2 regions of the Thalassotalea atypica genome follow, and region 2 is predicted to be linked to the other one. Evidence: predicted binding sites of a transcription regulator. Region 2 holds the regulator's gene; the other holds the start of a gene.
The links. Region 2 encodes LexA, which represses DNA repair genes until DNA is damaged. Its sites were predicted from a motif close to TACTGTATNNNNATACAGTA; they were not measured.

Region 1 (12,394 bases), 910 kb from region 2:
CTTGTTTAACTTAACCAACTCACTGTTTCCGAATCGCAGTGATAGCCTTCAGGGTATATTTGCCATGGGTTATGACAGCGTTGCTTTGATTGACATCATACCGCATATGCAACAACGCAAATACGTTCGGCACTACGGCCAAACGGGAATTTTGAAACTAGAGTCGAATAATGTTCTTACTCGCAGTATATTGTGGGGACGTTACCAAAAGTCGCGAGTACAAGAAATTGTCATGGATAGATAAATTTACCACTAAAGCGAAAGGAGATATGACCGAGCACATGGCGGCAACCTATCTCCAACAACAAGGACTCAGCATACTCTCCAAAAACTTTCATTCTCGTCATGGGGAGATTGATCTCATCATGCAAGAAAATGACATCATAGTGTTTGTTGAAGTTAAATATCGTAAATCTGCTGGCTATGGCGGGGCTATTTCTGCAGTGTCCGCAAAAAAACAGCAAAAATTGAAACTTTGTGCTGGTTTTTATTTCCAACAGTCACAATTAAATGAATATAATACCGCATGTCGTTTTGATGTAGTCGCCTTACAAGGTGATTTAACACAACCTCAAATAACCTGGCTGAAAAACGCCTTCTAAATGGAGTCTTATCGTTTATGTTAGATCGGATCAAAAGCAATTTTACCGAAAGCATTCAAACAAAAATCGCCGCGAGTGAAGCTTTAGCTGTCCCTATCGAACAAGCAGGCATGGTTATGGTGCAAGCCTTATTAGGTGAGAAAAAAATACTATCCTGTGGTAATGGTGGCTCTGCCGGTGACGCGCAGCACTTTTCAGCAGAATTGCTCAACCGATATGAAACAGAACGCCCAAGCTTACCAGCAATTGCACTGACTACAGACAGCTCAACAATTACATCTATCGCTAATGACTACAGCTATGATGAAGTGTTTTCGAAGCAAATTCGTGCCTTAGGTAACGCTGGCGATGTGTTACTTGCCATTTCTACTAGTGGTAATTCAAAAAATGTCATCAAAGCTATTGAAGCAGCCGTGGCACGTGATATGCCGATCATTGCCCTGACAGGTCGAGATGGTGGTGATATTGCTGGCTTATTAGGTGAGAACGACGTTGAAATTAGAGTCCCACATGCAAGAACGGCTCGTATTCAGGAAGTGCACTTACTTGCTATTCATTGTTTGTGTGAAATCATTGATACAACATTATTCCCTGAAGGAGACTGCTAACAATGAAGTTCACTAAGCTTGCCGCTTCGCTAGCTATTATCTCACTACTTCAAGGTTGTGTTGCTGCCGCTGTTGTCGGGGTTGTTGGCGGCGCATCTGTTGCCTCAGATAATCGTACCGTAGGCACTCAAATTGATGATCAACAAATTGAAATCGTAGGTTATGCCCGTTTAGCGGAGCACCAAGGGTTAAAAGAAAACGCGAACTTGCAGATCACGGCAGTTAATGGCTCAATTTTACTCGTCGGCCAAACCCCGAATACCTACTTACGTGATGAAGCAATCAAGATCCTTAAAGCTGTCAACGGTGTGGAGCAGATTCATAACCAAGTACGAATTGGTAATGAAATCTCAGTCACCACTAAAAGTAATGACTTATGGCTCACCTCAAAAGTAAAAACGGCCTTGTTTGGCAACGACAACCTTGATGCTACTAACATTAAAGTTGTCACTGAAAATGCAGAAGTATTCTTAATGGGATTAGTCACCGAACAGGAAGCAACAGAAGCAGTTAATGTTGCTCGCAATATCAGTGGTGTAAACCGTGTCATTAAAGCTTTTGAGTATGTAAAATAATGCTCATTTGTAGATATAAAAAAGGCCTCAAAAGAGGCCTTTTTTATATCTACAAATGAGCATAAAGCGACAAATTTATAACTGTTGTTTTTTATCTATCGCTAGCCATAAAGCTTTGATATTGGCTTTTGATGTCTGTTCAAAGTTTGCTAAGCCATCGGAAGGCCATACTAGCGACAACATCAATTTTTCAAGCCGGTCATTTTCCAGATATATATGACTAAAGCGAGGATATTCCTTTGACATCTTCGCTAGGTGAGCAGACATCATGTTCATAACATTTAAATGACTTTCTTTACTTTGCATCACTATTTTTTTTGCTACCGGCTCAACTTTCTTTGACCAGACCTCATCTAAACTTTGTCGTCCTAATTGATTACTTAACAATGACAATAAGTACTTATTTTGTTCACTCATATGCTGAAACGCGGCAATGAGTTGCTTTTTGTAAAGCCATAGCAGTACTTGAGCAATATCCTTATTTTCCTCAGAATATGCTTTTTTATCGATAACATTGTCATTTGTCGTAATGGCATTTAATGCGACGATTGACGTAATAACTTGTTCATTTAGCTGAAATTGCGTAGCAAAGTTTTTCGCTATGGCTTCGATTTGAAAACCATTTAAACTTTTATCACCATGGACACTATTGAAGGATCGGATGTACTGAGAGAGCAATAAATAAGGCTTAATATGTTCAAGCTTCATATTAGTTTCGTAAGTGTTAACGTGGCTGGGTGTCGTTTTCATTTTATCGACTAAAAATTGCTTTTCTTGCGCAAGGGCAGCTAAATTTTCCTTTATCACACTAGCCAGCTTTTCTTTATCTGATATATATTTACGAATAAAACTAAAGGATGAATTATTCGGTGAGAATTTGATAATCTCCTTTAGAGTATCATCACTTATACCCGTAAGGTTTTTCGGTTTATCCATTATCTGTAAAAGAAAAGGTAATAATTTTTCTTTTTGTGCAGCAAGGTCACCATAGGTCTCGATATCTAAACTTGAAAGCTCATCAATAAAACGCAGTTGTTCAGTTAAATTTCCTGAAGACAGCGCCGATTGGTAATTACTCTCTGCTATTGGTGTTTGAATTGCATCGCAACCGGATAAAGCAATAATCGATAAAAATAGAATTAGAACGTTCTTCATTGGACTCTTTTTAGTTAGGTATGTCACAAAAAGCTGCGCAATCATAAGTAAAATAATAACAAATAAGTAGTTTTTTATTATTTTTGTTTTTACCTTACATATAGCCCTTGTCCATTGTTATTGACACTCTAAAAAGCTATCTCTGTTTCAATCCCTTTGTTCTCTCCCCAACTAATGAAAGATTTGTTGCGTACGGTTCTTAAATTTAACCTTACTTTTATAAATCAAAGAATTAAGTTCGCTACACTTTGAAGTTAGTAACTAATAGCTATTAAAAATGTCAACGCATACATTTACGCGGTATATGGACTGACAATCGCTATGTAAAATACCAATGTTCAGAAATACGCGTTTAATGGATTGGTTTATACCATTTAAGAGTAACAAGTCTGTATCAACCTAACGAGATTGAATATGGTGTCCTATACTATGTACTGACAGCTATAAAACGACTCTCATATTAATGATTTAAAACAATATATTATTAGTGCTATTGATTAATTTGAAAGGATTATTGCTCGATCAATAGATGTAAGTTAAGGGGTATTACATGGAGGTATATTGAGAGGTTTTAGATGAGCAAAGAAGAACTATTTTCAGATCATGAAATATTACTATCAACGACAGATTTAGACAGTAATATAAAGTACGCAAACAAAAGTTTTTGCAATATTGCAGGGTTTTCTTTAGAAGAAATGAAGGGCAACCCACACAATATGGTACGCCATCCCGAAATGCCTAAGGCTGCCTTTAAAAATATGTGGGAAACAATTAGAGCAGGCGAATCTTGGATGGGTCCCGTCAAAAACCGATGTAAAAACGGGAATTATTATTGGGTTAATGCGTTTGTTACCCCGATAAAAGACGAGTCTGGTCAAATACACGAATATCAGTCCGTTCGTACGCTACCGGACCGAGAGTTAATATCACGTGCCGAAAAACTCTATGCGCAACTGAATCAAAATAAGCCACCTCTACAACTGAAATTTCAAACGGATATTACTGCATGGCTCCAAATAGCGTTACTACTAATGGTAGTGTTATCAGGCATGCTTATTTTTATGGGGAGTAACCTTTTAGCAAGTATCCCTTTATGTTCCGTGTCATTAGTGAGTAGTCTGTTTTTTTATCAATGGCGCATGAAGTATAAAGTCGTCGTCAGTAATGCAAAAAAGATCTTTGATAACCCATTAATGAGTTACCTATATTCAGACAACAATGACGACATCGGCGCTATAAATCTCGCACTTCAAAAGAAAAATGCAGAAATTAAAGCTATCGTAGGCAGAGTCAGTGATGATTCTGAGTCCATAGTTGATACCGCAAGCCAGTCTGCAAACCGCGGTAGCGATGTCGCAAATATTTTAGGCGAACAACGCGCACAAACCGAGCAAATTGCCACAGCTATTAGCCAAATGTCTTCAACCATACAAGAAATAGCTCAAGTGGTCACACTGGCCTCTCAATCGTCTCAGCAAGGGCTAGACATTAGCCAAAGCGGGCAGTCTGTTGTTGCAAAAACTGTAGATTCAATTAATGAGCTTTCCAGTCAACTAACAGAAGTAGACGCGGCAATAAATCACTTAACTAACGGTAGCCAAGCAATCGAAACTGTTTTAAGTGAAATCAGCAGTATTGCTGATCAAACCAACTTATTAGCACTAAATGCAGCGATTGAAGCAGCGCGAGCCGGCGAACAAGGACGAGGATTTGCGGTTGTTGCTGAAGAAGTAAGAGCGCTTGCAATGCGTACTCAACAATCGACAGAGGAAATCAGCAAATTACTCACTCAATTAAGAAATGAGTCAGAGCTTGCCACGAGCGCAATGACTCGCGGTAATGAGCTGTCAAAAGTGTGTGTAGGGCTTGCTGAAGAAACAGGGAATTCACTGTCAAAAATCAATAACGAAGTGAATGAAATTGCAAACATTAACATACAAATAGCGACCGCTGTTGAGGAACAGTCGGTTGTTGCTGAACAGGTCAATCAAAATATCGTTACTGTGAGTGACATGTCAGCAAAAAGTGAAGAGCATGGCCGTGAAGCAGTTAGTCTAAGTGACAATTTACTTAAACGCCTTCATGAGCAAAAAGGGTTAGTATCACAGTTTTAAGATTGAAATGACTGAAGGAAGATTGTCGCCACATGATCTATCCCTGAATCTTGTTGAATGGCTAAACAAAAACACCGACATTTCGTCGGTGTTTTAATATTAGAATTCTTCTTTTAAGAGCGCTTATTCAGTAACCGCTTCAGCTTGATTACTTGATGCTTTATTTAAAAATATTTCACGTAAGCGGTCATCAATTTCTTTCGCCATTTCCGGGTGTTCTTTCAAGTACTTAGTAGCATTGGCTTTGCCTTGGCCAATTCTGTCGCCATTGTAGCTATACCAAGCGCCGGCCTTCTCAACCATTTTGTTTTGTACGCCTAGGTCAATTAATTCACCTAAGCTGTTAATGCCTTCACCATACAAGATTTGGAACTCAACCTGTTTAAAAGGAGGAGCAATTTTATTTTTAACCACTTTAACACGAGTTTCATTGCCGACAATTTCATCGCCCTGTTTAACCGCGCCAATACGTCGGATATCTAGACGAACAGAAGCATAGAATTTTAATGCATTACCACCAGTAGTTGTTTCTGGGTTACCAAACATCACACCAATTTTCATACGTATTTGGTTGATGAAAATCATCATAGTATTCGATTGTTTCAAGTTACCCGTTAGCTTACGCATTGCTTGTGACAACATACGTGCTTGAAGACCCATATGTGAATCACCCATATCACCTTCGATTTCTGCTTTTGGTGTTAATGCCGCAACCGAGTCAACAACAATCACATCAACCGCGCCTGAGCGAGTTAACATGTCACAAATCTCTAGCGCTTGCTCACCAGTATCCGGTTGAGAAACCAAAAGCTCATTGATGTTTACACCAAGTTTTTCGGCATAGATTGGGTCTAAGGCATGCTCAGCATCAACGAATGCACAGACTTTACCGTTACGTTGCGCTTCAGCGATAACTTCTAACGTTAGCGTTGTTTTACCACTGGATTCTGGACCGTAAATTTCAACAACACGCCCCATTGGTAAACCGCCAGCACCTAGTGCAATGTCTAGTCCTAATGAACCTGTCGAAATCGTTTCAACATCCATGCTGCGGTTTTCACCTAATTTCATGATTGAGCCTTTACCAAATTGACGTTCAATTTGACTAAGGGCAGCAGAGAGTGCTTTTTCTTTATTATCGTCCATTTATCGCTCCGGATAATTTGTTAACTTCGTTTCAATGATTGCAAGTATACTGTATGACCGTACAGTATCAAGTTTTTTTATAATTTTTTTTATTCCACAGAGTTTTTTCAATTGACGATACTTTTTAGCCATTGATATAAAAGGGAAAAATTGGACTCGATAACTTTTTCAAAAATCACATCAAAAAGTTATACTTTGGAAAGAAGACGTCAATAGCACAATTTGTACAGTAGTTTTTTTCTAGCGTATTTTGATAAAAATAATTGAGTACCTGTCATTCCCTTATGGCATAATCAACGCATTAATTTATCCCTCATTCACAGCGCTAAAATAATCGATGACTAAAGCAACTCCAGATTTATCAGCTCACACCCCAATGATGCGTCAATACCTCACCATAAAGGCAGAATTTCCCAATATCTTGGTGTTCTATCGCATGGGTGATTTTTACGAGTTGTTTTTTGATGATGCAAAAAAAGCATCAGATTTAATGGATATTTCCCTTACTGCTAGAGGAAAAAGTGGTGGCAATGCCATTCCTATGGCCGGCGTACCCTATCACGCGGTGGAAACTTACTTGGCTAAGTTAGTTCAACTTGGCGAGTCGGTTGCCATATGTGAACAAGTCGGCGATCCAGCGACAAGTAAAGGGCCGGTAGAACGTAAAGTTGTACGTATAGTAACGCCGGGGACTGTCAGCGATGAAGCGTTGCTAAACGATAGGCAAGACAACTTAATTGTAGCTATTTGCGAAACCAAGCAGGGATTTGGCTTATCGTATTTAGACATGACCAGTGGCCGCTTTGTGATTACAGAGCCACAATCACAAGAACAACTACAAGCAGAATTGCAACGACTGTCGCCAGCGGAACTTCTATACCCTGAAAATTTGTCCTGTCCACAACTATTGGATAACTACAAAGGTTTACGTCGTCGTCCTGAGTGGGAATTTGAGTTCGATACCGCGACAAAATTACTCAACAAGCAATTTGGCACAAAAGAATTAGCTGGGTTTGGTGTCGCTGATAAAGTACGTGGTATTTCTGCTGCTGGTTGCTTATTTCAATATGTGCAAGACAGTCAACGAAGCGCCTTACCGCATATTCGCTCAATAATTTGCGAATCTTCTCAGCGTGGCGTGATTTTAGATGCTGCAACACGTCGTAACCTAGAGCTTACTCAAAACCTGCAAGGTGGCTTCGAAAACACACTAGCCTCCGTGTTAGATAAAACAGCGACAGCCATGGGTTCTCGTTTGTTAAAACGCTGGCTGCATTTTCCTCTGCGCGATATCAATGTGCTGCACCAACGCCAAAATGCGATTTCGTCTGTCATTCAAGATGAGCTATCGTTTGAATTACACAGTTGCCTTAAAGGCATTGGTGATATTGAACGCATCGTGGCACGTATTGCCTTGCGCTCTGCTCGTCCTAGAGATTTCGCCCGATTACGTAACGCCTTACAGCAACTACCGCACCTGCAAGAATTATTGACACAAGCTCAAGGCGAGCACTTGACGGAAATTGCTCAGCACACCTTGCCAATGACAGATGTTCAACAGTTGCTAGAATCAGCGATTATTGATAATCCACCTGTATTGATCCGTGATGGCGGGGTAATCGCACCGGGCTACCATGAAGAATTAGATGTTCTAAGAGATTTAAGCCAAGGCGCCACTAACTTTTTAGAGCAAATTGAACAAAAAGAAAAAGAGCGTACCGGCATTCCTACCTTAAAAGTGGGCTATAACAAAGTACACGGGTTCTTTATTGAAGTGAGCAAGGCACAAGCAGGACAAGTACCTAACGAGTATATACGTCGTCAAACACTAAAGAACAACGAGCGCTTTATCACCGAAGAGCTAAAAGCACACGAAGAAACTGTATTAAGCGCACAAAGCAAGTTCTTAGCCCTTGAAAAGCGTTTATATGAACAGCTATTTGATCAAGTATTACCGCACTTAGTAGATCTTCAGCAACTTGCAGACGCCATTGCTGAACTGGATGTACTAAACAACTTGGCTGAGCGCGCAGAAACACTGAGTTATGTTAAGCCGATAATTGTTGATGAAAAAGGCATTAACATTGAAAGTGGTCGCCATCCAGTGGTTGAGCACATGACCGATGAAGCGTTTATCGCCAACCCTGTTGTACTTGATAAGAACAGAGAAATGCTCATTATCACTGGGCCAAACATGGGTGGTAAATCGACCTACATGCGCCAAAACGCCTTGATCGTATTAATGGCACACATTGGTGCCTACGTGCCGGCAAATGCAGCGAAAATCGGTTTAGTTGATCGCATATTCACAAGAATTGGTGCTTCTGATGATTTAGCTAGTGGCCGCTCAACCTTTATGGTAGAGATGACCGAAACAGCCAACATTCTCCATAATGCCACTGAGCGCAGCCTAGTGTTGCTCGATGAGATTGGCCGTGGTACCAGTACATACGATGGTCTTTCTTTAGCGTGGTCTTGTGCTGAAATGCTGGCGTTAAACACCAAAGCATTCACCCTATTTGCCAGCCATTATTTTGAATTGACCTTACTTGCAGAGCAAATTGACACCTTAGCGAATGTGCATTTAGATGCGATAGAACATGACGACAACATTATCTTTATGCATACAGTGCAAGAAGGTGCAGCTAGCAAGAGTTTCGGGTTGCAAGTGGCGCAATTAGCCGGCATTCCAAAACCTGTAATCACGCGAGCAAAACAACGCTTAGCCGAACTAGAAACACAAGCGCCGCCAACGATTGCTAGCGAGCCAAAAGCTTTTGAACAACTGGCCTTAATGGATGTTGAGCATCCAGTGGTTGAACAGCTTAAACATATCGATGTTGATGACTTATCGCCACGCCAAGCACTTGATTTACTGTACAAACTTAAAAAAGAGTTATAACAATGCCTATTTCAAGTGATTTACCTATAACCATCAATGCTGATCAAGCATTGATTCAGTCGTTAGGATTATCAGGTGGATTGCTTGAAAAACTTGAAGCATGGGCAAACTTTTCAACGTTAAAAGCCAATTGGTATGGCGATGACAGCAAAACTATCTCAATTAAAGTTACGTTGGTCAGCCAAGCGTTTTTTGAGCAACATTTCCAATTGAAAACAAATGATAAGTGGCAACTTAATACTCAAAGTAATACCGCTTTATCTAGCTCAGCCAGTCAAAAAAAACATAGCGTATTTATGGCGCTGTTAGACATCAGTGCCACGGCTAATAGTGCTAAATGGGTTGAGTCAAACATCCAAGGACAACTACAGCATCAACTGCAATTGTTTTTGAATGAACTTGCACAATCTCTCGGCCTTGATCCTGTCATTGACTAGACAACGACCAACAGACCTAGAACAATTCAAGTTTGGGCAAATCCCATATCGACTGAAATTTCTGGTACTGCCTTTTAGTTAAGGTCACCAATACTGGCTGTTTGCTGGCATCTAACCATGCGAGTAAACGATCCATTTGCTTTTCAGGCATGGCTGTACAACCTGCTGTTGGTTTGTGTGAAGCCCGCCAAATATGCATAAAAATACAACTGCCGTTCGGTGCAATATTATTGGGGTTGTGGTGCACAACAATGCCCTTTTTATACAAATGATCATTGCTATGGATATCACGGCGCATAGGCTCAGAGCTGCCTTTTACCGCTGACTTACCTACGTCATCAGTAGAGACTATTTGGTTGTATAAAGGAGAAGCAACAACATCCATACAATAGTCATTTGCTGTCATTGGAGTGTATTTAAGTTGTGTATTTAAGCCACTAAGATAGCCAAAAGCATCGCCTAAACGAAAAACCCCTGCCGGCGCTTTGCCATCACCTTCAACTTTCTGATTACCCGATTGTTCAGGATGCAATCCTTGTCCCCACGCAATACCCGTGCGGCCAACAACAATACCCGTTTTGATGCCCTGTGCTTGCCACTGATTGTTAGCCGCTAGTGTAAAGGTGGATAGCTTTCCTTGTGTAGCTTGTTCATTTTCAGTAATAACGACCACCAGTTGTTGAGTTTTTTCATTCAAAATGGAATAACGATTTTCTTTAGCATTCAGCCCAATATGAGCAAACAATAATAAAAAAGCCACCCCCAACAACACTCCTTTGCAATTGCTCATTTACCCAACCTCTGAATGTTATACATAGTAGAAATATAATGTGTAAACGGTAAGATTGGCGTAACAGATACACCATTGAGCACACCTTTAACTTGAGTAGCGCTTTCTTTAGCTACGTTATCCGTTTGATACTGTAAGCCGTACACATCATGAATAATAAAAGGCTGTTTCGCCTCATCATAACCTATGACCATAGCGACATGGCCTGACAAATAAATTAAGTCCCCCACTTCTAATTGAGCTAATGCATTTTGCTTAACTTCTATCGAATCTTGTTTTGTAAATCGCGTATTGATGCCAATCTCGCCATAGCCTTGCTGGCTAGTATTTCTCGGCATGTGCAAACCAAAGGTTTTAAAAATTTCACCGATAAAGCCGCTACAGTCACGGCCATTAAAATCATGCCCCCAACCATAGCGTTCACCTAAGAATTTGAAACTTTGTTTGATCACATTAGAATGACTAAAAGGTAAATAACCTAAGTTCACGTCAGCCGATTTTGCAATGAGTGCAGGTACTATGGCTAGCTTGCCGGTTGGCAAACGAGATGGCAGTATAACAACATGACTAGCATAAGGGTTCTGACCCGATAGTTGGTATTGCGCAAATTCCTCATGGGAAAGCAGTGGCAAACTAACCCCCATGTCTAATTGAAGTTCAGAAACTTGTTGATGACTAGGGTTGTAGTTGGTGAATACTTTAGCTCCCGTAACAATGAGCCTAGATTTTTGCGATATATATTCATCGACTTGTGCTTTGCTACCTATCGCTATCGCAGAGGTTTCCAGCCACGCACGGTAATGGTAGTTTTGTACAAATGCCCATTTTTTGTCTTTGCTGTAATGCAGCACTGCTACTGCTTCTCCTGGAAATACCGCTGTTTCTTGAAAACGGTCCAGATCCGTATTGATGTCTTTTTTAAATACTCTGTCTGTCGTTGGAAATGTACGTAGGCTGGCCCTTTTAGTGACTAAACCAAACGCTATGGTTTGTTGTTTGCCAATATCGGTTAATGCCATTTTGTCGATATAATGCTGATAATCTTTGGCGCTGAGCTGTTGTTTATTTTGATAATAACGAGGCGCGCTTGCTGGCTTACTGATGCGATTAATCATCGCTTTAATTTTGCTTCCTTGTATTTGCTCAGAATACGTCAGTGGATTCTTTAAATAGCGCTGTGAGTCATACTGTTTTTGATTATATCTGTTGATTTGTTCACGCGATAACATTAAGTCATCAACAGAGGTATTTTTAGTCGAAGATGCCTGATTCTTTTGAGTCAGCCAATATTCCGGTGTTAGTTTTTGCTGCGTAACCTGTGGCACGTTGGTGAACAAAGAAGGCGCTGTGTTGGCAAGAGCTGTATTGGACAACAGTAGTGCGCTTGCAAATAGGCTAATAAACTTAACAGTAAATGAGTGCATTGTTTTTAATAATTATGGGGAGAACGATATTAGCTTCATCATCCATAAAAATTAGCGTAATGTAAAATCAATGGATAACTTAAATATTTAGGATGATATGACGAATAATTCAATACCGTTAATTTTATTTGCGGCAGCGACAATGCTAATGCTCCCCAAAATAGCATTAGCGCAGCATGAAGATAAAGATCAATTTATCGACATACAAACAGTACTTTCCACACTGAAATACGACATTAAATACTACAGTAATGACAATTTTGTTGGTACACGCATTAACGGGTATCAAGCGGAAAAATGTTTTATTGATAAGCGTGCTATCGCCGATTTAAAAAAAGCATCCGACGCTTTGAATCAGCAGGGTTTTCGTTTTAAGTTTTTCGACTGTTATCGTCCTGAACGCGCCGTTGCACATTTTATGCATTGGGCCAAAGATCTCACGGACCAAAAAACCAAGACGCAATACTATCCCAACATTGATAAAGACACGTTAGTTGGCCCTTACATTGCGGAAAGGTCAGGCCATTCTAAAGGCTTTACCGTCGACTTAACCATTGAAAAATTACAAAACGGTAAGTGGACAGAGGTCGATATGGGCAGCGCTTTTGATCTATTTGATGAAAAATCTCACACCCTATCCC
Region 2 (12,394 bases):
ATGCGTGATATGAATGGTAAATACGCCATAGTCAGCCAATCATTGACCAGTAAAGCGAAACCACAAGTGTTCGGCATGAAGGAAGCTGAAATACGACATTTCACTTGGGTGAGTGATCAGCATCTTTTACTGTCATTATCAACCACACAATATTCTCCAGGCGACTTTGAGACTTTTACTATGCATCGTAAAGGCATTTTAGATGTTAAATCGAATCAAGTGACTTGGTTGTTTAAAGGGAATAGCTTTAGAAAGTATATTGGCTCGCCTACGTTAGTCAGTAAGCTGCCAAATGATGAAGAGCACATATTAGTGACATTTCCCTATCGGCACTTGAATGCGCTTTATAGGATTGACTTATCAGATGGCGACCATGAAAGAATATTTGAAGAGCATAATGCAGAAGACTGGCTGACTGATGATAATGGTGAGGTCTATAGCTATCAAAGATACCTAGGGGAGAAAGACAAATGGGTCAATTTTTACCGTAGCGATTTAGAGCATGATTTCATTCGATTAACCACGATAAAAGGCGGTAAGGAAGAGAACTTTAAGCCCGTCATCGTCAATATGAGCCCTGACAGAAAAACCATTTATTATTGGCAGTATGATGACTTAGCCATTTTAGTGAAAGCGAAGGTAGAACAGGGTGTGGTAGGCCAGTCGGAAGTTGTGATAGAAAATGCACCCTATGATATCGAAGATACTATTTGGGATTATCATAACCAGCAAGTTGTGGGGGTTGTGTCATTTGAAGACTATCCAGAATACTACTACTTTGACCAGCAACTAGCGCAAGTGCAGGCAGATTTAAAGGCAACTTATCAGCATGCACAGATTGATATTACCTCTTATGACCGAAATAAAGAGCGATTTATTATCTACCTGTCAGGTGAAAAATACCCAGAACGCTTTACCTTATATGATAGAAAAGCCGGCAGCATACAGCCCCTTGCGGAAGGCTTCCCCATAAAGGACAAATCCGCATTAGGCCATGTTAAAAGTTATCGATATAAAACATCTGATGATGTCGAGATCCATAGTTTTTTGACAATGCCTGCAGGTGACGCACAAAAGCCACCATTAATCGTTCTTCCACATGGAGGACCAGAAATGCGGGACGTGATGAGCTTTGATTGGATCAGACAATTTTATGCTTCAGAGGGGTTTGCCGTGTTTCAGCCCAATTATCGCGGCTCTGCTGGCTACGGCAAAAAATTTAAGAGAAGCGGTCATGGTGAATGGGGCAAACGGATGCAGGATGATATTGACGAAGGTGTTCATTCATTAATTGAAGCAGGGCTTGTCGATCCCAAAAGAATATGTGTGGTGGGTAGCAGTTACGGAGGATATGTTGCACTTTTCAGCGCAACCGTAAAATACAAGCTTTATCAGTGCGCCGTCTCATTTGCTGGCGTTAGTAATTTAGGTGATATGTATTTGCATGCTAAGGAACAAAAATCAGGTTTTAGCTACTGGCGCAAAAACATAGGTAAAACGGCGTTTGAAGATCTACACAAAATATCTCCATTTCATCTCGTTTCAAAAAAGACGTTACCGGTACTGCTTATGCATGGGACTGAAGATACTGTTGTTCCACTATTTCAATCTAAGAAGTTTTACAAGAAATTGGTCTCACTAGGGGACAAAGATAGCAAGTTTATTGAACTAGAAGGTGAAGACCACTGGTTATCAAAGGGGCAATCACGAAATAAATTCTTATTTGAATCGCTAAAATTTATCAATACTCATATCGATGAAAATAGTAAGTTGAATACAGAAGTGGGCCATTAATGACCTACTTTGAAACGATAACGACAATTAAACTCTAACGAAGTGCTTGCACTTATCATGGGCCTGTATATACTGACAGTAATGCTGTATAAAATAACAGGCTCAGGATGAAAGCACTTACCACGCGTCAGTCACAAATATTTGATCTGATTAAAGATAAAATTTCCGAAACAGGTATGCCGCCAACGCGTGCTGAAATAGCTGATTTTTTTGGTTTTAAATCCGCTAATGCAGCGGAAGAACACTTAAAAGCGCTGGCTAAAAAAGGGTATATTGAAATGCTGCCCGGCACCTCTAGAGGTATTCGTTTAGCAGAAGAATTTATAGAGGCTGAAGGTATTCCACTTATTGGCCGCGTTGCAGCCGGTGAGCCTATTCTTGCTCAAGAACATGTAGAAGAACATTATAAAATTGATGGCAATATGTTCCATCCAGCAGCAGATTATTTACTGCGGGTAAATGGCGAAAGCATGAAGGATATAGGCATTCTAGATGGTGATCTCCTTGCGGTTCACCAAACAACTGATGTTAAAAATGGTCAAGTGATCGTCGCGCGAGTTGAAGAGGATGTCACTGTCAAACGATTTAAACGCGATGGAAATATCGTATATTTGCATGCTGAAAATGAAGATTTTTCACCGATTAAAGTGGATTTAGCTAACCAGCACTTCAATGTTGAAGGTATTGCTGTTGGGGTGATCAGAGCAGCCGATTGGATGTAATGTATTAATCACAGCGCTTGGTTGTTTTTTAACCATTAAAAGGGCTTATTTTAAAGCCCTTTTTTATTATTTTTCTTTTTCTAAAGTTTTATTTTCTTCCTCACTATCTCTTCCTCTTAGAATCTTCCTGGTCAATAAAGATACAGGCTGCGTCTGTTTTTTGAGCTTTAACTCTATCTTCGTTAGAGTTTTTACTCATATGTTTTATAAGGAAAAACTTTGACTTGAATCAACAAAACACTAGACCTTGTATAAAAATTAAGTAATTCTAGAGTGGAAAATAAACATAAATAATAAGAATAGATGTGAGTGCGCTAATCTCATCTTACATCACAATTTCAACCAAAATTAAACAGAAATTACGCCCTGCGGAAAGCTGTATCTTTCGCTCTGTTTTTCTGTTTCTGTGTTAAAAAGGGTAGAGGAGATGTCGAGTGAAAAGACGTAACCTAGGTTGGCTGTTGTTGGGGAGTTTGCTTTCCAGTTCAGCTTGGGCCGAGATGGAGTTAAACCTTACTGAAGGCGTAACTGCGGTAAGTAAGGAAGTATATGATCTTCATATGCTGGCATTGTACATTTGTACAGCTATAGGTGTCATAGTCTTTGGTGCTATGTTTTGGTCGATGGCATTTCATCGTAAATCGAAAGGGGTAAAGCCTGCTGATTTTCATGAAAGTACGAAAGTTGAAATACTTTGGACGGCAATACCAATTGTTATTCTCATTGCGATGGCGGTTCCTGCCACAAGCACATTGATTGAGATGGAGAATAATGACAATTCAGATATCACCATACAAGTCACCGGCTCTCAATGGAAATGGCACTATAAGTATTTCGATCAAGACATTGAATTCTATTCTGTTCTCTCTACCCCTCGCGACCAATACGACAACCTCGATGGTCAATCAACTGAAAAAGGGGAAAATTACCTGCTTGAAGTTGATAAGCATCTCGTTATTCCAGTCAATAAAAAAGTGAGATTCTTAATCACTTCAGATGATGTTATTCACTCTTGGTGGGTACCTGCTTTTGCGGTGAAGCAAGATGCAAACCCTGGCTTTATCAATGAAGCATGGACCATTGTTGATCAGCCAGGTGTCTATCGTGGTCAGTGTGCAGAGCTTTGTGGTAAAGATCACGGCTATATGCCAGTAGTGGTTGAAGTTAAATCTGAAGCTGGCTACGCTGCATGGCTAGTTGAACAAGAGCAATTAATTGCTAAGGCAAAAGAAGCTGAAGCACAATCACTTAATGCATCTATGTCAAAAGACGAGTTGATGCAATTGGGTGAAACCACTTACACCGCTTATTGTGCTGCGTGCCACCAGCCTTCAGGTCAAGGTTTACCGCCGGCGTTCCCTGCGCTTAAAGGCAGTCCTATTGCAACTACCGGCCCTGTATCAGAGCATATTGATATGGTCTTTAACGGGAAAGCCGGTACAGGGATGCAAGGCTATGGTAAGCAGCTTTCGTTAAAAGAGATCGCAGCGGTCGTGACCTACGAGCGTAATGCTTGGGGTAATGACACGGGAGATTTAGTACAAGCATCGGATGTAAATACTGTTGCTGGTGCGATGCCAAAAGCAGAGTCTATGGCCGTAGTTGAAGAAGTAAAGGCAGCCGTTGAAGCACAAGCTGAACCAAGTGAAGATTTGTCCAGAACATATAGCATGGATGAATTGATGGCGAAAGGCGAACAGGTGTATATGACAGCATGTGTTGCATGTCACCAACCTACAGGTGCTGGGCTACCTCCGGCATTTCCATCATTAATTGGCAGCCCAATCATCACGGGTGATGTTACTGCTCATATTGATATGGTTTTAAATGGCAGTAGTAAAAATCCAGCAATGGCTGCATTTAAGGGCCAATTAAGCAAAACAGACATTGCCGCAGTTATCACCTATGAGCGAAATGCTTGGGGTAATAATACCGGTGATTTAGTCCAGCCAGCAGATATTGATGCTGCAAGTGCGAAGTAGGGAGGAATTAGTATGACAACTGACGTTATTAACGACTCAGAGCACCAGCATGACGATCATCATGATCATAAAATGACAGGCATTAAACGCTGGCTATATACCACTAACCATAAAGACATTGGTTCAATGTATTTGTGGTTCTCATTTATTATGTTTTTAACGGGTGGGGCAATGGCGATGGTAATACGCGCTGAATTGTTCCAACCGGGTCTGCAAATTATCGAGCCAGACTTTTTCAACCAAATGACCACTGTTCACGGTTTGATCATGGTTTTTGGCGCTATTATGCCGGCGTTTACAGGTTTGGCTAACTGGATGCTACCTATGATGGTAGGTGCGCCAGATATGGCATTACCAAGACTGAACAATTGGAGCTTTTGGATTTTACCGTTTGCGTTCACCATTTTATTAGCGTCTTTCTTTATGGAAAGTGGCGCGCCTAACTTTGGTTGGACCTTCTACGCACCATTATCCACAACCTACAGTAATGGTAGTACTGCATTCTTTGTGTTTGCTGTTCATATCATGGGTATTTCATCAATCATGGGCGCAATCAATATCGTAGTTACTATCATGAATATGCGCGCACCGGGTATGACGTACATGAAGATGCCATTGTTTGTCTGGACCTTCTTTATCACGGCCTATTTACTAATAGCGGTGATGCCCGTACTCGCCGGTACGGTGACTATGGTATTAACTGATACCTATTTTGGTACCAGCTTTTTTGATGCCGCCGGTGGTGGTGATCCTGTAATGTTCCAGCATATTTTCTGGTTCTTTGGACATCCTGAAGTGTACATCATGATTTTGCCAGCGTTTGGTATTGTATCGACAACCATTCCAGCGTTTTCTCGTAAGAAACTGTTTGGTTATAGTTCAATGGTTTATGCAACCGCTTCAATTGCCTTCTTGTCGTTTATTGTATGGGCTCACCATATGTTTACTACAGGTATGCCGCTGTTTGGTGAATTATTCTTCATGTATTGCACCATGCTAATTGCTGTTCCAACAGGGGTTAAGGTCTTTAACTGGGTCGCTACAATGTGGCGCGGTGCATTATCGTTCGAAACACCAATGCTGTTCTCTATTGCTTTTGTAATCTTGTTCACAATAGGTGGTTTTTCAGGACTAATGTTGGCTTTAACGCCAGTTGATTTTCAATATCACGATACTTACTTTGTTGTTGCCCATTTCCATTATGTATTGGTTACAGGTGCGTTATTTTCTATCTATGCAGGGGCTTATTACTGGCTACCTAAGTGGACGGGTTATATGTACAACGATACGTTAAGTAAGTGGCATTTTTGGTGTTCACTAATTTCGGTAAACCTCTTGTTCTTCCCTATGCACTTCTTAGGATTAGCTGGCATGCCACGTCGTATTCCGGATTACGCATTGCAATTTGCTGACTTTAACAAGTGGGTCAGCATTGGCGGCTTTGCATTTGGCATTTCTCAATTAATTTTCTTAGTGCTGGTGATTAAATGTATTAAGGGAGGCGAGAAAGCTGCAGCGAAACCTTGGGATGGTGCAGAAGGGTTAGAATGGACTGTACCTAGTCCTGCGCCATATCACACATTCGAAACACCACCTAAAGTCGATTAGATTTTAGGTGTCATCGTTAAAATAAAAATTAAGAGAGCATATGACTGAGCAACTAAAACAAAATAAAGAAAAAACCGCGAAAAAGTTAGTACTGATCGTATTTGCTATGTTTGGGTTCGGATTTGCTTTAGTTCCTCTTTATGATGTGTTTTGTGATATTACTGGGTTAAATGGGAAAACAGCTGATAGTGCGGCAACGTATACGGCTGATGGGGTTGATGAAACGCGCACAATAAGAGTGCAGTTTATTAGCCGCACCGCTAAAGGTATTCCATGGCAGTTCGAACCAATGGTAAACGAGGTTGAAGTGCATCCCGGTGAAATGAAACTGGTTAAATTTTACGCTAAAAATGAATCAGTAAGAGATATTATTGGACAGGCTGTACCCTCAGTCTCTCCGGGCCAAGCAGCATTGTATTTTCAAAAAATAGAATGCTTTTGCTTTAATCAACAGCCTCTCAAAGCAAATGAAGATGTTGAAATGGCTCTGCAATTTTATGTAGATCCTGAATTGCCTGATCATATCTCTGAGCTAACGCTGTCATATACCTTGTATGACATCACAGGCAAAGTTGAATCATAAGTTGTAAATAACCGAATGTAGGGAAAGAGTAATGACTACAAAAGAATATGAATCTTATTACGTACCTGCGCAAAGTCACTGGCCGATTATAGGTGCTATTGGCTTATTCTTAATTGCGATAGGCGCAGGACAATACGTCTCAACCTTAGCAAGTGAAGAAGCAGGCTGGGGCGGTTGGGTATTAATTGCCGGTATTGCCGTGATTATATATATGGTATTTGGCTGGTTTAGCAACGTCATCAACGAATCGATGTCGGGTAAATATAGTCATCAGATGGATAATTCATTCAAGCAAGGAATGAGCTGGTTTATCTTTTCTGAAGTGATGTTTTTCGCCGCGTTTTTCGGCGCACTTCTCTATGCTAGAACGTTCTCCGTGCCTTGGTTAGACGGCGCTGGCAATAACGTGATGACTGGCGAAGTGCTATGGCCTGAGTTTACTGCAACTTGGCCTCTAATTAAGACGCCAGATGGCACGACGACAACAGGCATGGGTTGGTATGGTCTACCTTTAATTAACACCATCTTGCTACTGACTTCATCAGTTACTGCGCATTTTGCACACGTGGCGTTAGAGCAAGATAAGCGCCCACAGCTCAAGTTTTGGTTAGGCTTGACCGTATTATTAGGCTTAGTCTTCTTGTATTGCCAAGGTCTAGAGTATGCCCATGGTTATGCAGATGAAATGAGGTTGTATTTAGACAGTGGCATTTATGGTAATACCTTCTACATGCTAACGGGCTTCCATGGTATGCACGTTACGCTAGGTACCATCATGTTAATTGTCATGTTGGTGCGAGTATTTAAAGGGCACTTTACCCCAAAAAATCACTTTGCGTTTCAGGCTGCTAGTTGGTACTGGCATTTTGTTGACGTGGTATGGGTATTACTGTTTGTATTCGTCTACATCATTTAATGATTTCTATCGTCGTTATTTAGCATGAATACATTATCGGATGTGCTCACATATACTTATATGCTGTGCGCATCCTCTTCGTTTTCATGCGAACTAACTTAGCTACAAACCATTAAACTATAGAATGAATAATATTAACTCAGAATCAGAGGTGCTCGCATATATTTATATGCTGCGCACCTCTTCTTTGCCTTTATCCAATCTACGGAGTGAAAATAACTCAAAGCTTAATTTGTAAAGCCGAGCATTAATAAGGGCGTGGATTAGGGGTAATAACGCCGGTCAGAATACCAAGTAATAGCAGTAGTACGATCGCCACCGATGTCATCACGCGTCGGCCGATAAACTGAGACATTGGCGGTTTATCAGGATCGTTCTTATTCATAATCACCAGTGCCTTAAATAAGTTGTAAATCATAAAACCTAATAGCCCGACGATGATAATTTTAACCAGCATATCGCTTCCTCTTAATTTTAATTCTTATGATGCGGTGCATACGCTTTGAACCGTTCTGCATTCGCTTTAGTGCGCCAGTCGGTTAACTGGGTATGGGTTGTTATAACCTTGCTTGTCTTTTCGTTATTAATCAAGTTAGGAATGTGGCAAAGCACGCGAGCAATTGAAAAAGAGCAGCGGTTGTCGCGTATTGTAGAGTTGCAAACAGATAACGCACTGTCACTCTCGCAGTTGATGCAAAATGCTGATCAAGGCGAAGAACAACTTAATGATTTGCCTGTCCTTCTTGATGGATATTTTGAACCAGAAATCTTATTTTTGCTGGATAATCAGCCTAACAAAGGGCAGTTAGGTTACAAAGTATATCAAGTATTCAATCATGAACCCTACACACTGCTTGTCAACCTAGGTTGGGTGTTAGGCAGCAGAGATCGAAACACCCTACCTGATGTCACACCAATCACAGGGTCAATGAAATTGACCGGTAATATCCGATTTATTGACGTTGGTGTGATGCTCGCAGAGCAAAATTTTGGTCAATTCGATTGGCCATTGCGCGTACAACAAATAGAAATAGATAAATTCTCAGGTTTAATTAATAAACAACTCTTGCCCTTTGCTGTGTTCTTAGATAAAACTGAACAGATAGGATATGAAAAAAACTGGCAACCTGTAGTTATGCCACCCGAGAAACATTGGGGGTATGCATTTCAATGGTTTAGTCTAGCAATTGCTTGGCTACTCCTAATGATTTGGGCTGCGATAAAAACCAATAATAATGATACTTCTTTAAAAAATAACAATAATAAGGCCTAGCAGTATGGATTCTTCCGATAACCTTTCACAGGAACAAAGTGAGCAACGACGAAAAAGCCGTCGCAGCTTTATTTTCGTATGTCTCGCTTTTATTGTGCCTATCATCTTGGCCAAGATGGCATTGGAGCAACAATGGTTTAATTACGGTGTAACCAACCAAGGACAGTTGTTAGATAAAGAATTACATCTAAAAGATTTAGGATTAAACCAGTTACACGATAAATTACCTGAAGGGCAGAAGCCTTGGTTATTGGTATACAACTTACCCAGTAAGTGTGAACAACAGTGCATTCAATTGTTCAATGGCTTAAGCAATACCTATATCGCGTTGGGCAAAGACATGAAGCGAGTTAATTTAGTTGGCGTACTCAACAGTGAATTATCAGAACAGCAGTATTCTACTATTGATATTAAGCGTTGGACAATGACTACCCTTGCAGGACATGCGCAACTACCTCAAGAATTAGCACCTGTATTTGTCGTTGACCCATTAGGTAATGTTGTTGTTAGTCATCAACCGCCTGCAAGTGCCGACGAATTACCAAGTTTTGGGAAGTCGATATTGGCTGACTTTAAAGTGTTATTGAAACTTTCAAGGATTGGCTAATGATGGCATCTCTAGGCGTAAAAAATGTTAGACGATTGGTGCTTGTCAGTATTTTATTGGCCATTGTTGTGGTCAGTTTAGGCGCTTATACCCGCTTAACTCACGCTGGCTTAGGTTGTCCTGACTGGCCCGGCTGCTACGGTTTACTTGATGTACCAGAAACGAAGGAACAAATAGCGAAAGCAGAGCTAGCATTTCCTGAGCGTCCTGTTGAGCCCGAAAAAGCATGGAATGAAATGATCCATCGATATTTTGCAGGATCATTAGGCTTGCTTATTCTCTTAATAACTATTTTATCAATTAGGCAACGTGATCAAGGAACACCAGTGTTTCTACCTATTGTTATCCTCGCGATTGTGACGTTTCAGGCGGCGCTTGGCATGTGGACCGTCACCATGAAGTTGATGCCCATAGTGGTGATGGGACACTTGTTGGGGGGCTTCACTACGTTATGTTTATTATTTTTACTGTATCTGCGCTTGACGCCTTACAGGGTACCAGTTGGAGATTTTAAAATAAAACGATATTCCAAATATGCAATGCTAGGTGTGGCTGTTTTGGCGGCTCAAATTGCTTTGGGGGGATGGACTTCATCGAATTATGCAGCTTTAACCTGTACTGAACTGCCCATTTGCCAAGACGGTTGGGTTGAACAACTGACCTTTGAAGACTCTTTTGATCTCATACCGCCAGAGCGAGAAACGTATGAATTTGGCCATTTAGACCACGCTTCACGAGTTACTATACATGCGGTGCATCGTATTGGCGCCGTGGTTACGTTTTTATTTTTAGCGTGGTTATCTTTAGCGGTATATCGTAAAGCACAAACCAGCTTTTTCAAAAAATTACCCAGCGTGTTATTTTTGATTCTATTGGTTCAAGTAGGTTTAGGGGTGAGTAATGTTGTTTTTTCATTACCGTTGGCAGTTGCCGTGAGTCATAACGTTGTTGCGGCCTGTTTGATGTTGGCATTAATCACGCTTGCCTACAGTTTAAAAAGAAAAATATAGGGAATTTACAATGAGTAAAAGTGCAACTTTAGACCAAGACAACATTGAAAATTCTAGTGCCACCTGGCGAGACTACTACGAGATCACTAAACCAAGAGTAGTTGCGTTGTTGGTGCTTACTGCGCTTGTAGGTATGTGTTTGTCAGTCCCCGGCGTCATCCCTTGGCAACTGCTTATTCCTGCCATGTTGGGTATAGGTATGTTGTCTTCTGCGGCGGCTGCTATTAATCATATTGTCGACCAACGGATTGACAGTGTCATGGCGCGCACTCATAAACGTCCCTTACCTAATGGACGAATTAGCCAATCCAGTGCAGTTTCTTTCGCGGCAGGATTAGCGATATTGGGTTTTTTCATGCTATATGCTTTGGTTAACCCGTTGACGGCATGGTTAACCTTTGCGGGTTTAGTGGGTTATGGTTTTGTCTACACCATGTACTTAAAAAGGGCAACGCCACAGAATATTACCATTGGTGGCTTAGCTGGCGCTATCCCGCCATTATTAGGCTGGACCGCAATGACCAACGAAATTCACCCTCATGCCTTGCTGTTGGTCTTACTTATCTTTACTTGGACACCACCTCACTTTTGGGCATTAGCGATCCATCGTAAAAATGATTATGCCAAAGTGAATATTCCAATGTTACCTGTGACCCATGGTGTGAGTTTCACCAAGACGCAAATATTACTTTATACGGTATTATTATTCGTTGTTGGTCTCCTTCCTTATTTGGTAGGGATGAGTAACTGGTTATACCTAGCCGGTGCGGTGACGTTAAACTTAATGTTTTTTATCTATGCATGGAAATTAAAATTTAATGCTGACGAAAATACGGCGATGGATACCTTTAAATTTTCGATTATTCATTTAATGATCTTATTTGTGGTGCTGTTAGTCGATCACTATGTTCTCCCAGTATAAAAACATCAAGTACGACAAAATTTATTAAGCGAAGAAAGAGAAGTATGAACAAAGTCCTTTATATTATTGTCGCCATTATCGCTCTTGGTTTTGGTGCCTTTATTTTCAAACAAGCGAATCTGGTGTCTGCACCGGAGCATGCTTTATACTACAAGCAAGCAAGAGATATTGCTCCGTTTGAACTAACGTCACACCTTGGAGGGAAATTTTCCAACCCACAACTTATGGGGCAATGGTCTTGGGTATTTTTTGGCTATACTTCTTGTCCAGATGTTTGTCCAACTACTTTACAAGAACTCAATTTTGTCTATCCAGAGCTCAAAGAAATTGCAGCTAATACGCAAGTGCTTTTGGTCTCAGTCGATCCGCTACGTGACACAACGGAAAAACTCGCACAATACATTCGATACTTCAATGCAGAATTTTTTGCTCTGACGGCAGGACATGATGTTTTGTATCCATTCGCACGAAATATGGGTTTGATGTATGCGATAGTCGACGATACTGACCAAACAAGCTATTTGGTTGATCACAGTGCTTCTATGGTGTTAATTAATCCTCAAGGAAAAATTGCGGCCATTTTTAAACCTAAGCATGAGTTAGGACAGCTACCCACCATCAGTGGCGATGATTTAGTGGCAGATTTTGAAAAAATTGTGCAATTAGCAGATTAATATTGCGAACCAATTTATTGTTTGATTAAAGCGGATACCAAGTCCCACCTTCTTTTAAAACAAACCAAGGTTTTGAATACCAATAAAATCGTCCGCGTTCACTGATACTGGGAGCGGTGCAGTTACAACGAACACGACCAATAGGTAAATCGTTGCTATAAGTAATAGAAAACTGTTGTTCATTTAGCCATTTTATCTTTTGACGACCTAACCCGGAAATATAACAATTTAATTGGCTAGGTAAAAAATCATCCACTTCAATGTTAAAAGTAATTGATTTGGATTGGCCATATTCAAATATGG

Region 1: a site for LexA is predicted at 6,248-6,267, ahead of recA (recombinase RecA). Genes of this name have one in related genera too.

The regions. Positions count from the first base shown of each region.
Region 1 is NZ_AP027364.1:3,734,400-3,746,793, forward strand. It holds gene QUE03_RS16955 (penicillin-binding protein activator) at 1-244, shown strand, start outside; gene QUE03_RS16960 (YraN family protein) at 228-602, shown strand; gene QUE03_RS16965 (phosphoheptose isomerase) at 620-1,210, shown strand; gene dolP (division/outer membrane stress-associated lipid-binding lipoprotein) at 1,213-1,785, shown strand; gene QUE03_RS16975 (hypothetical protein) at 1,861-2,940, opposite strand; gene QUE03_RS16980 (methyl-accepting chemotaxis protein) at 3,516-5,054, shown strand; gene recA (recombinase RecA) at 5,178-6,200, opposite strand; gene mutS (DNA mismatch repair protein MutS) at 6,538-9,102, shown strand; gene QUE03_RS16995 (hypothetical protein) at 9,105-9,539, shown strand; gene QUE03_RS17000 (L,D-transpeptidase family protein) at 9,556-10,329, opposite strand; gene QUE03_RS17005 (C40 family peptidase) at 10,326-11,753, opposite strand; gene QUE03_RS17010 (M15 family metallopeptidase) at 11,851-12,394, shown strand, end outside.
Region 2 is NZ_AP027364.1:253,865-266,258, forward strand. It holds gene QUE03_RS01115 (alpha/beta hydrolase family protein) at 1-1,794, shown strand, start outside; gene lexA (transcriptional repressor LexA) at 1,902-2,516, shown strand; gene coxB (cytochrome c oxidase subunit II) at 2,951-4,498, shown strand; gene ctaD (cytochrome c oxidase subunit I) at 4,511-6,106, shown strand; gene QUE03_RS01135 (cytochrome c oxidase assembly protein) at 6,147-6,689, shown strand; gene QUE03_RS01140 (cytochrome c oxidase subunit 3) at 6,721-7,605, shown strand; gene QUE03_RS01145 (DUF2909 domain-containing protein) at 7,853-8,062, opposite strand; gene QUE03_RS01150 (SURF1 family protein) at 8,108-8,878, shown strand; gene QUE03_RS01155 (redox-active disulfide-containing membrane protein) at 8,883-9,485, shown strand; gene QUE03_RS01160 (COX15/CtaA family protein) at 9,485-10,495, shown strand; gene cyoE (heme o synthase) at 10,506-11,417, shown strand; gene QUE03_RS01170 (SCO family protein) at 11,462-12,091, shown strand; gene QUE03_RS01175 (polysaccharide deacetylase family protein) at 12,117-12,394, opposite strand, start outside.